Regions from separate parts of the Lentibacillus songyuanensis genome, predicted to be linked through region 3. Evidence: riboswitches for the same ligand, from Rfam matches in the RefSeq annotation. Region 3 holds a riboswitch; each other region holds the start of a gene.

What was found. Region 3 has a riboswitch for S-adenosylmethionine ahead of WMZ97_RS10995 (methionine biosynthesis PLP-dependent protein). Riboswitches for the same ligand answer to the same signal wherever they lie in the genome.
Region 1: another riboswitch for S-adenosylmethionine. It lies ahead of metK (methionine adenosyltransferase); the one in region 3 lies ahead of WMZ97_RS10995 (methionine biosynthesis PLP-dependent protein).
Region 2: another riboswitch for S-adenosylmethionine. It lies ahead of WMZ97_RS16770 (methionine ABC transporter ATP-binding protein); the one in region 3 lies ahead of WMZ97_RS10995 (methionine biosynthesis PLP-dependent protein).

What each region holds. Positions count from the first base shown of each region.
Region 1 covers NZ_JBCLVH010000029.1:31,494-35,784, forward strand. The annotation lists gene WMZ97_RS19540 (DUF3231 family protein) at 222-1,232, opposite strand; SAM riboswitch class I at 1,416-1,522, shown strand; gene metK (methionine adenosyltransferase) at 1,674-2,873, shown strand; gene asnB (asparagine synthase (glutamine-hydrolyzing)) at 3,007-4,291, shown strand, end outside.
Region 2 covers NZ_JBCLVH010000020.1:38,120-42,410, forward strand. The annotation lists gene WMZ97_RS16750 (arsenate reductase family protein) at 48-404, shown strand; gene gcvH (glycine cleavage system protein GcvH) at 487-870, shown strand; gene WMZ97_RS16760 (toprim domain-containing protein) at 1,007-1,360, shown strand; gene WMZ97_RS16765 (thioredoxin family protein) at 1,369-1,689, shown strand; SAM riboswitch class I at 1,783-1,891, shown strand; gene WMZ97_RS16770 (methionine ABC transporter ATP-binding protein) at 2,041-3,069, shown strand; gene WMZ97_RS16775 (methionine ABC transporter permease) at 3,059-3,727, shown strand; gene WMZ97_RS16780 (MetQ/NlpA family ABC transporter substrate-binding protein) at 4,012-4,291, shown strand, end outside.
Region 3 covers NZ_JBCLVH010000009.1:91,938-96,228, reverse strand. The annotation lists gene WMZ97_RS11000 (aliphatic sulfonate ABC transporter substrate-binding protein) at 1-421, shown strand, start outside; gene WMZ97_RS10995 (methionine biosynthesis PLP-dependent protein) at 679-1,797, opposite strand; SAM riboswitch class I at 1,935-2,045, opposite strand; gene WMZ97_RS10990 (3'-5' exonuclease) at 2,294-2,902, shown strand; gene WMZ97_RS10985 (spore coat protein) at 2,954-3,463, opposite strand; gene WMZ97_RS10980 (FAD-binding oxidoreductase) at 3,651-4,291, shown strand, end outside.

The sequences.
Region 1 (4,291 bases), on a different contig from region 3:
ACATTTAAGCATGAAATCAGCGTATATTTCTAAGCTTTTTATAAGTTCAAGTGGTTATGTTATGTACTACTCCTGAACCATTCAATTTTTCAAGCATATTGATTGTCCCTCAAATGTGGAATACAATCAAGTAATTGCAAACAGATATGATGGTTTTTTCAGACGTTAAAATGAGGGGAGACGGTAAAAAACACCGTCCTTCAACTATTTACACATATGCATTATTGTTGCTTTTTTGCTAATTTATCGCGGTCAACTTGCATCGGTGGTTGTTCCATCCAGCCATGTTTAATTAATAGCTTTGCACCATCAAGCGAATATTTTCCGATTTCTGCAGTTAATCTCACATAATGGGTGGAAATATCTGTTCGTAAACTGGATGCCAGGCTAGTGCCGTAATACCCGATTCCAATTCCAATTATTGAAGCAGTCATAAACATCATTAACTTGTCTGAAAAAGGTGGTACAGTTGACTTTGTCACTTCTGCGTCCCATGTCATAGGAATGGGTAAATCATCCTCTCGTAAAATAGAACCGAAAATTTCAACGTGTTTACTGGCAATTTCCTTCCCACGAATGAAAAAGTTTGTGATCTCTTTTGACTTGGAGACTTGGCTAAAGCCAATAAGTAATGCAATACCTAAAGCGTTACGCTGGATATTGGCGAATAGATTGGCAATTTCAAATGAAAGTATGGGTCTGCGCTTTCCAAACCATCCTTGAAGAAAATCATTCGACTCCACAAAGGTAACCTTATCTTGTGTTGGAATATATGGGGGGCGAATATATAGGCCTTTTGAAAGTAATATTTTATTTGCCATCTTATGCAATTCGTCACTTTCCTGAAGGCATTGGGAATAATAGGCTCGAACATCTTGACGAGTAGAGAGCGATACGGCAACACTGTACGTATTCATGCCTATCATTCCCATTTGTTGGATGTGCATTAACATAAAACTATCTGAAAAAAGACGTGGTGCAGTTTCGTTTACATCTTCATCCGTAAAGCCCTGTGGTACTGCGTTTCCCTCATTTTCAAATAGTTGAACAAGTCTAGAAATATGGGATTGTGATAATTCTAATGCGTGCTGCACTAATTGACGAGTTTGCGTATCTTCAACATGTGATAAGAAATAACGAAATACACAAATGGATAAGGTATCATTTTGGTATGAACCCCACAATTCTGAGAGTTCAGCCGCTGTTAATCTAATGTTGTTATCTGTTTCCATTAAAGTGGATCCTCCATTTTTATTTTATAATAGGTATTGTCTGTTAATGAAGGGATATTTATTACGGGTAATGGGCTACAATTTCCTTGCTGAATATACTTTTCACTTTATAATATCTAGGACATCCGGGTAAAAACATTGACATACCATGTCGTTTTCGTTACGATAAATGGCGAACGGACTCTCTTATTCAGAGCAGGCGGAGGGACAGGCCCGATGAAGCCCGGCAACCATCACGAAGGTGAAAAGGTGCTAATCTGATGCAAGGATATTTCCTTGAACAATAAGAGCGAAAGGCCACAACACCTTTCCTCATAATGCAGGAAAGGCTTTTTTGTTTTTAAGGAGATGTTCAACTTATCCTTTTTACGGATTTGAACATGTATCATAAAATTGATAATGATGAGTTCCGTACCATTAGTAAAGGGAGAGATTTGGCCTATGGCTGCAAATCGACGTTTATTTACATCTGAATCGGTGACAGAAGGACATCCGGACAAAATTTGTGACCAGATTTCAGATGCGATTTTAGATGAAATTGTAACAAACGATCCAAATGCACGCGTTGCCTGTGAAACCACGGTAACGACAGGATTGGTACTTGTTTCCGGAGAGATTACGACTAGTACCTATGTGGATATTCCGGCGATTGTCAGACAAACGATTAAAGATATTGGCTATACGCGGGCAAAATACGGTTTTGACGCGGAAACTTGTGCGGTACTGACTGCTATTGATGAACAATCACCCGATATTGCTGAGGGAGTAGACACCGCATGGGAAGCACGACAAGGGAAAATGTCGGATGAAGAAATTGCGGCAATTGGTGCTGGTGATCAAGGGTTGATGTTCGGATTTGCTTGTGACGAAACCGAAGAACTTATGCCAATGCCAATTGCACTTGCCCATAAGATGGCAAAACGCTTAGCTGATGTCCGTAAAGATGGCACGCTTGATTACCTAAGACCAGACGGGAAAACCCAGGTCACGGTAGAGTATGATGCAGACGATAATCCAGTAAAGGTGGACACGATTGTCGTTTCCACGCAGCATCACCAGGATATTTTGTCCGATCAAATTGAAAAAGATATCATTGAACATGTAATCCGCCCGGTGGTTCCTGCAAATTTATTGGATGAAACAACGAAATACTTTATTAATCCGACTGGCCGATTTGTCATTGGCGGACCTCAAGGGGATGCCGGGCTGACCGGACGGAAGATTATTGTTGACACGTATGGCGGGTATGCTCGCCATGGCGGGGGTGCATTCAGCGGTAAAGATTTTACAAAAGTGGATCGATCGGCAGCGTATGCCGCACGCTATGTTGCAAAGAATATTGTTGCAGCTGGCCTAGCAAAAACATGTGAGGTTCAGCTTGCCTATGCTATCGGTGTTGCAGAACCGGTATCGATTGCGATTAATACCTTCCATACAGGGGTGGTTCGTGAAGAGCAGCTCGTTGCAGCTGTTCGTGAATTGTTTGATCTACGTCCAGCAGGCATTGTACGCATGCTCGACCTGCAACGGCCAATCTTCAAAAATACGGCCGCATATGGACATTTTGGCCGGACTGATATTTTATTCCCGTGGGAGAAAACGGATAAGGTGGAGGAATTGAAGGCATTGGCGGGGAAATAATTTTTAAAATCACGTCCCATCTTTCTAAAAGAGAGGGCGTGATTTTGTTCTCTTTCCTATATCGAAATACTCCACCATTTATGATATACTCTAAAAGGTATTATGACGAAAGCAAGAGAGTGAGGCTAAAGCCATGTGTGGATTTATCGGAATGATTCGTAACAAACCAAGTATGCCGGATGAATCGGTCGTACATGTTTTTGAACAGCAAAACAATCTTATCACCCATCGGGGACCGGATGATGAAGGTTATTTTCATGATGAATATGTTTCTTTTGGGTTTCGACGGTTAAGTATCATTGACATAGACAGTGGACAGCAGCCATTAAGCTATGATGATGAAAAAATCTGGCTGGTGTTTAATGGAGAAATTTATAATTATGTGGAACTGCGGCAAGATTTGTTGCAGGAAGGGTACACATTCGCAACCGAATCCGATACCGAAGTGATTGCCGCTTTATTTGTCAAGCATAAGGAACAAGCGTTTCAGTATTTGCGTGGCATGTTCTCCATCCTGGTATGGGATAAAGAAAATGAAACATTATATGGCGCACGCGACCCGTTTGGGATTAAACCATTATTCTACAAAGAAACCGAAGAGGGTGCGATTTTTGCATCAGAGAAGAAAAGCATCACGGTAATGGAAGAAACCCAAAAAGTGGACAGTGAATCATTACAGCATTATTTAAGTTTTCAATTTGTTCCGGAACCATATACGATGACAACCGGAATTAAAAAGATGGAACCTGGCCATTATTTTGTTAAAAAGCCGGGGCAGCCGATCGCGTTTACACAATATTGGCAGGCAACATTTAACCCTGTCTTGATGGACAAACAGAATTGGATCACGCGCATCCAGGATGTCATGTATGATTCCGTTAAGGTACATATGCGCAGTGATGTACCTGTTGGGTCGTTTTTATCTGGCGGGATTGATTCCACCATAATTGTGGCGATGGCCAGAGAATTTAACCCGAACATTAAAACATTCTCGGTTGGCTTTGAGCGAGAAGGTTTCTCCGAAGTAGATGTAGCCAAAGAAACAGCGGAAAAATTAAACGTGGAAAATATCTCCTACACTATTTCCCCAGAGGAATATGTGGAAAAATTGCCGAAAATCATGTGGCATATGGATGATCCATTAGCCGATCCGGCCTGTGTACCGTTGTATTTCGTTGCAAGAGAAGCACGAAAACATGTGACGGTTGTCCTTTCTGGTGAGGGGTCGGATGAATTGTTCGGGGGCTACAATATTTACCGGGAGCCGGAATCACTGAAGCTGTTTCAATCGATTCCGAAGCCTGCCAAAGACCTGCTTGCTCGAGTAGCGGATGTACTGCCTGAGGGCGTGCGCGGCAAGAGCTTCTTGGAGCGCGGTACGACACCATTGCGCGAACGGTATATCGGAAATGCGAAAA
Region 2 (4,291 bases), on a different contig from region 3:
TGCTATAATAAATGCAATCTAAACAAACAAGCAAAGGAGGGTCCCTTATGACGTTATCATTTTATTGGTACCCAAACTGTGGTACATGCAAAAAGGCAAAGAAGTGGCTGGATGACCACAACGTTGATTATACAAGCATACATATCGTGGACAGCCCGCCATCAAAAGATGAACTGTTGGAGTTGATCAAAAAAAGTGGGCAGCCCGCAAAGAAGTTTTTTAATACGAGCGGGAAAAAGTATCGTGAGGGGAATTTTAAGGAAAAAATTAAAAATGCAAGTATTGGGGAAATGGCAGAAATGCTCGCATCAGACGGGATGTTAATTAAACGGCCGATTGTAACGGATGGCCAGAAGGTAACGGTTGGATTTAAGGAAGAACTATTCCAGGAAAACTGGTTATAAATGAAGATGAAACACTAGAAATAAACAGGAATACCTAGTATAGTTATAGTATTATTTTAATGAATTAACGGAGGGGATTTCAATGAGTTTACCGGAAGACTTATTATATTCAGAAGAACACGAATGGGTAAAAAAGGAAGATAACAACGTACGAATCGGGATTACTGATTTCGCGCAAGATGAGTTGGGTGACATTGTATTTGTTGAATTACCAGAAGTTGGTGACGATATTGAAGCAGACGAGCCTTTTGGAAGTGTCGAATCTGTAAAGACAGTCTCGGAGTTATATGCACCAATCAGCGGTAAAGTCGTTGAAGTGAATGAAGAATTGGATGACAGTCCCGAATTCGTGAATGAATCACCATATGAAAAAGCATGGATGGTCGTTGTTGAACCTTCTGATGAATCAGAATTAGATGAATTGTTATCTGCAAAACAATATGCGGAAGTTATTCAGGAAGGCTAATTTTCCCATGAATGCACGTATCGTACCAGAAGGCTGGCTTGCACCTTGAAAATGGTGTAAAGTCAGCCTTGTTCACATCATAGGCTAATGTTGCAAGGACTTTTTTGCTTGATTTATGAAGGAGTGCTGTGGGATCATGATACATGAATCGGATAAAGTGATTATTGTTGAGGGGCTAACCGATAAAAAGCAAATTAACAAGGTGATCACAGAAGACTTGGAAATTGTCTGTACGAATGGAACGCTTGGTGTGGAACGGTTTGACGAGCTTTTATACACGTATGATTTAGATAATAAAGACGTCTTTATTTTAGTTGATGAGGATGAATCGGGGATCAAGCTGCGTAAACAATTGGCCCGGGAATTGCCGCATGCCAAACATTTGTATGTCAGTAGTGAATTTCGGGAAGTAGCAACAACTCCTGAACAGGTACTCGCAACAATCTTGGCAGGCAAACGCATTGACGTTAATCCGATATTTTTAATGTAGGGTGATTCATGTTGCAACAGTTTACAGAGGAAGTAATGACAAAAGAGAATTATTTCGTATATATTTTTACCCCATTGTGTGGCACATGCAAACTGGCTAGAACAATGCTGGATAAAATTGAATCGGTTCATGGCACAGACGTTTTCTATGCGATGAATGCTTCACTAAATCCGGAGTTTATGCAGAATTACAAGATTGAAAGTGTCCCATGCTTGTTAATCAAACAGGGTGGGGAGATTAAGGAACGGGTGTATGCATTCCGCTCGATTGGCCATATCTATCATTATCTACTGGAATATAAACCGGAACTGTTTGCGAATAATGCTTAAATTAGGAATTAGCGGACTATTTATTGCCGTATTGACACTTCAGAATTTAAGTGCTAATATCAATTTCATCATTAGCAATTTAATATGCATTATCTCTTATCTTGAGCGGTGGAGGGACTGGCCCTATGAACCCGCGGCAACCTTCAAATAATTCGTTTGAAAGGTGCCAATTCCTGCAAAGTTTTTCTTTGACAGATGAGGGAACGTGAAAGTATAATGACGTCTTTCTGTTCTCTTAACAGATGGGCGTTTTTCTGTTTTGGCGGGGTATAATAAGTGATAATCAATCGTCTTACAATGACACCGACTCAACCTTACTGGAATGATAACAACGGAAAAGGAGGACTACACTTGATTTCAATTGATGGGTTAAGCAAAGTTTATACATCTAATAATAAGAATATTACTGCTGTTGATGATTTAACGCTAGACATCAAGGAAGGTGAAATATTCGGCGTGATTGGTTATAGCGGAGCCGGTAAAAGTACCTTTGTTCGGCTGCTGAACCGATTGGAGGAGCCGACAAGCGGGCGAATTGTCATTCATGGGAGGGAAATCACGAACATGAATGCGAAACAGCTCCGTCTGGCACGGCAAGAGATTGGGATGATTTTTCAGCACTTTAATCTGCTTTGGTCACGTACGGTAAAAGATAACATTGCTTTTCCTTTAGAAATTGCCGGTGTGCCAAAGGTGAGACGGGACAAGCGGGTGCAAGAATTAATTGACCTGGTAGGGCTTTCTGAACGGGAGAATGCCTACCCGTCCCAGTTAAGTGGTGGACAGAAACAACGGGTTGGCATCGCTAGGGCGCTGGCAAACGATCCAAGAGTATTATTGTGTGATGAGGCAACATCGGCGCTTGATCCGGAAACAACCAATTCCATTTTGAGTTTATTGGTTGATATTAATAAACAGCTTGGATTAACCATTATTTTAATCACTCATGAAATGCACGTTATTCGTAAAATTTGTAACCAGGTGGCAGTAATGGAAAATGGCAAAATTGTCGAGCAAGGAGATGTGCTGGATGTGTTTTCACGGCCGAAACAACAAGTGACGAAACGGTTTGTAGAACAAGTAATGGGTGCAGCAGATGATCATGAGGATATAACTGAGTTGATAAATATTCATGATCGCGGAAAAATTGTTCGCTTGCATTTTATTGGAGAAACCACGAATCAGGCACTCATTAGTAAGGTGGTAAAGGAATTTGCGATTGATATCAATATTTTGCAGGGGAAAATTACCCAGACACAAGCTGGAGCTTATGGGACATTATTTGTCCAATTACTGGGTGAAGCAGCTGATTTGGACAAGGCAATTGATTTTATCCGAACTACCTCAGTAGAAGTGGAGGTGGTGCATGATGCTAGCTGATTTATTTCCGAACCTGAAAATGGAAGATTTTTGGGAGGCCACCTATGAGACGTTTTATATGACCATCTTGGCATTGATTGGCACGTTTATCCTTGGCATTTTGCTCGGACTGCTGCTATATCTGACGACCAAGGGTGGTATTTGGCAGAATAAGTTAATTAATTTTATTGTTGCTGCGGTGGTTAATATTTTCCGAGCAATCCCGTTTATTATTTTAATTTTGCTGCTATTTCCATTCACTAACTTTTTAATGGGAACGATACGGGGACCGAATGCAGCTCTTCCGGCATTAATTATTGGAGCTGCCCCATTTTATGGACGATTGGTGGAAATTGCCTTAAAGGAGGTGGATAAAGGGGTTGTAGAGGCAGCTAAATCCATGGGGGCAAAAACAAAAACCATTATTTTTCGTGTCTTGCTCCCAGAATCCATGCCAGCATTAGCTTCCGGTTTAACCGTCACAGCGATTGCTTTGATCGGTTATACCGCAATGGCAGGTGTTATCGGTGCCGGTGGTTTAGGGAATTACGCTTATTATTTCGGATTCCAGCGGCGTGAGTTCGACATTGTGTTTGTTTGTACTGTTGTTATTGTACTAATTGTATTTATTTTTCAGTTCATTGGAGACTTTATTTCCAATAAATTAGATAAGCGATAGAAAGGCGTAAGTGCCCATTTAGCGGCGTATGGACTGCGACCTGACAAGAAGGGTGGTTCGGTGTTGCTGCGCAAAGCAGCGGTCTTAACCAAACATTCCTACCGCAGGAGATAAAGGAAACATGCCACTAAAACAGGGGTATGCCGACGCCCGAGCGACAGCCCGTTCTTAGTCGGCCTTCCTTTGTCCGCTGAAACGATGTTGATTTATCGTACGGAGGTGAAGGAAGTCCACTAGCCGCCGGGCACTGAAGCCAGACAATTTGGAAAAGGGGAAAAATTATTATGAAAAAGATCTTAGCAATTGTTTCTGTATTTGTTTTACTAGTTTTAGCAGCATGTGGTAATTCCGATGAAGGTAAAAAAAGCGATGACGGCAGCACAACCATTAAAGTTGGAGCAACCAGCGTTCCGCATGCCGAGATACTAGAGAAAGCAAAGCCAATCCTTAAAGAAAAAGGGATTAACTTGAAAATTGAAGAATACCAGGATTATGTGTTGCCAAATGATGCCCTTGCAGACGGTGATTTAGATGCAAACTACTTCCAGCATATACCTTATTTAG
Region 3 (4,291 bases):
AGCTGCTCCAGAACCGTGGGGATCCGTGTTAGAATTGAAGGAAGGGGCAAACGTTCTGCTTGATTCCGACGAAGTTTCTTTCGGTGAAAAATTACCAGCAGCTGTATTCGTGACAAGTTCCGAGTTTGCAAAAGATAATCCGGAATTGGTGCAAAAAATGGTCGATGCCCATATAGAATCGATTGACTATATTAACGAACACACGGATGAATCCATTGATATAACTATTCAAAGTATTGATGATATTACTGGACAGAAAATGGAGCGTGATGTCATGGAAAATGCCTGGAAACGCACACATTTCGTCTATGATGTGGATGTAGATACGATTCAAAAATTTGGTAACTCTTCTTTTGATTTACAATTTCTTAAAGAAAAACCCGATTTTAGTACGTTTGTTGACAAGCGTTTTATTGAATAACCAAAAGCCAGTCTTTAATTTCATTCATAAAGGCTGGCTTTTTAGTATCGAATTTGGGTCTATCCCGTTGTCCTGTTATGATGGGGTCTTAAATAATATTGAAATTCCCATTATTAGGAATAACTCAACACGGGGTAAATTATCTTTGCGTATATACTCCATACGCATTAGGGCTACCGAACGAGGGAAAAAACCCCCTCGTTCGGTCACTCAACACAAACGGCCGGGCGCTCTTTACCCGGTCCTCGTCTAATAGTTTATAGTCGTGATTCTTTGGCCAATACGGATAATGCCTGTTTTAAATCCTGTTTTAAATCATGGGCCTGTTCAATACCAACGGAAAACCGCAATAACCGATCATCGACACCGCGCCTTACACGTTCCGCAACCGGAATGTCGGCATGGGTCTGGGTTGCCGGGTACGTAATAAAGCTCTCGACACCGCCAAGACTTTCGGCAAATGTGATCAATTGCAGCTGCTGCAGGAATGAATCAACCCATTCGCTTTGCTGGAGGCGGAATGATAGCATGCCGCCTTTTCCCGGGTAAAGAACATCCGCTATTTCCGGTTGTTCACGTAAAAACGCGGCAATTTCTTGGGCGTTTTGTTGGTGTTTTTCCATTCGCAGTGAAAGAGTTTTTAGGCCCCTGATTAATAACCAGGAATCGAATGGGGACAACACCCCACCTGAGGCATTATGAATCATCGCTAATTGTTCACAGAGTTTTGGCCCTTTTGCCGCCACTAACCCCGCCAGCACATCATTATGCCCGCCAATATATTTGGTTGCACTATGAATCACAATATCTGCACCCAATTCGAGTGGACGCTGCAAGTAAGGGGTGAGGAACGTGTTATCTACAATTACTAACAGCTGATGTTTACGCGCAAGCTCGGCAATCTGTTGGATATCCACTTCCTGCATTAATGGATTTGTCGGTGTTTCAAGTAAAATCGCTTTCGTATTGCCGGTGATCAGCTGCTCCGTTTGAGCTAAGTCGGAAAAATCACTGTAGGACGTCTGAATCTGATAGTTTTCTGCATAAAGATCGAGTAATCGGTATGTACCGCCATAGATATCTTCTGTAACGATGAGCTCGTCACCAGATCGAAAAAGGGAAAATATTAACTGAATGGCAGCCATACCGGAACTACAGGCATACGCTCCATCTCCGCCTTCTAAATCCGCGAATGCTGACTCTAACAGATAGCGGGTTGGATTTTTGGTGCGACTGTAATCGTAACCGGTGGACCGGCCGAGCCCTTCATGTTTATATGCGGTTGATAAAAAAATCGGTGGATTAACAGCACCTGTTGCTTTATCACTGTAGCTTCCCAGTTGTGCTAACTTTGTTTCGATGCTTCTCTCTGTCATGTGATCATCTCCTGATAAAATGAATTTATTCCATATTCTCAAATACGAAAATAGAGGTCTTTTCACGTTCATGCGGGAAAAATATAAAACAGCCTCCACTTAAAAAGAAGAGACTGTAATATAAACGGTTGATGCTCTTCTTATCTTTCAAGCATGGCGCTTCTGGAATTGGCACAATACCTGTTTGGCTATTACAGGCTGTTGCCGAGGCTTCAAAGGGCCAGTCCCTCCACCTCTCTGGATAAGAAAATAGTATTTAAATTTTAGAATATTAATCAATACTTTACAATTATCTAGCTGGAAAGTCAAGCAAAAATTATGTAACAAACATATGATGGAAAGGATCTGCTATCAGCAGTTTCGCTAGGAAAGTTTAGTCAGTAGCAAATGGTGATAACGTTTGTTTTCCTTCGTAATTCCGTCATTACTGCTGTGATTCGCTGGGATGCTGACAGACGATGTTTTGTGCTATGATAGAGTAAAGGGGAGGTACATAATGGAGTTTACATCAATCGATTTTGAAACTGCTAATGCAAAACGTTACAGTCCATGCGCGGTTGGTATTGTTGTGGCCAATGAACATGAGATTGTTGATGAATATTATACGCTGATCAACCCATTAATGGAATTTAGTTCGTTTAACATTGCTATACATGAAATCACCAGTCGGGACATTGAAAATCAGCCTACATTTGCTCAAATTTGGCCGACATTACGTGAATATCTTCATAATCATCTGGTTATTGCTCATAATGCTAGTTTTGATATGAGTGTTATTCGTAATACGCTGGATTATTTTCAGATTCCATATCCGGAGCTGGATTACTTGTGTACGGCAACTATTTCCCGGAAAGTATGGCCACAGCTGCGGAATCATAAATTAAATACAGTCGCAGCCGAGCATGGAATCACATTTGAACACCACCACGCCTTAGAAGATGCCCGGGTGGCGGCGAACATCTTTCAACATGCGGTGGACCAGCATGGTGGTGTACTGGATTCATTACTTACCCATTGTCAAATGGATAAAGGCCGGATTTATGAGCATGGGTACAAAGCTCCGCGTATGAAACAGGTCAAAAAAGCCCGAAAGCTTTATTTCTAGTGGCCGATAGGGAGAGATGGTATAGTTACTCTCACTTGATATTATTAATGGCTATTTATATTTCATTTTTAGTGCTTTATGTGCGTTTTTTAGGTCATTTTGCAATAACTTTTCCAAATCATATGCCGGATATTCTCCTTTTTCGAACATGTATGAAAATACATTGGCATGGGCTTCAATCGCTTTTTGCAAGTGCTGATTTAATGTTTCCCTTAGTTGAGGAGTAGCGACTTCTGTGATGGAAGCGGCATAATTTTTCACACACGATTTGGTTAAAACTAATAAGTCGCCAGCGTAAAAGCTGTTTCCAAGCTCGCGAAACCCCTCTTCCCCTTCTGTCTCTCTGGGCGCCAACGAATAAAATTGTGTAAGTTCCTTTAAATTGTTTTCCATATCTTTAATACATTGCACATACAAATTACGGAGCATGTTATCTTTGACGTCACCAACCGCATGCTTTAATTTCATTAATCCGATCGATTGAAATGCTACAAGTTCGTGTATTTCAAGTGTTTCATGCCAAGCGAGATGCTTTGGGCGGTTTTTTCTTGATGTTTCCATTGTGTCAGGTTCCTCCTTTAAACTAGTCAATTTCACTATATTCAACAACCCATGATTAGGTACTGTATAATGTGATTTTGGGCGATAAGATTGAAAAAATAGTGCTATATTCATAGGAAGTAAAGTGATAGTATAATAGTATGAAGGGTTAAGTGTTTGGACTTTTAATACAAAGGAGAGGTTACATATGGCATTATTTGATGAATTGCAGCACGAATTAGCCCCGGATCGTGTTACTAAAAATGAAACGATATTGGAGCAGCATAGCAGTGATGAATCCTATCATACCCCACATTTGCCGGAAGTAGTCGTTTTTCCGGAAACGGCCGATGAAGTGAGTACTATTATCAAATTGGCAAACAAGTACGGGCAAACGGTGGTTCCATTTGGGGTTGCTTCCAGTTTGGAGGGGAATGTGATCCCGTATGAATCCAGTATTGTTGTAGATTTTTCACTAATGAATAAGGTGTTGGAAGTACGGGAAAATGATTTTCTTGTGCGGGTACAGCCTGGGGTAACACGATCCCAGTTGGATAAAGAATTGAAAAAGTATGGGCTATTTTTCTCGGTTGATCCGGGAGCAGATGCCACACTTGGCGGGATGGCCGCAACAAATGCAAGCGGTACAACGGCAGTAAGGTATGGAATTATGCGTGATCAGGTAAGGGATATGGAGGTCGTTCTTGCTGATGGATCGATTATTCATACGGGTAACCTGGCAGCGAAGTCCTCTTCCGGTTATCATTTGAGCGGTATTTTTGTCGGATCGGAGGGGACGTTGGGCTGTTTTACCGAGTTAACATTACGCATCTATGGAATTCCAGAACA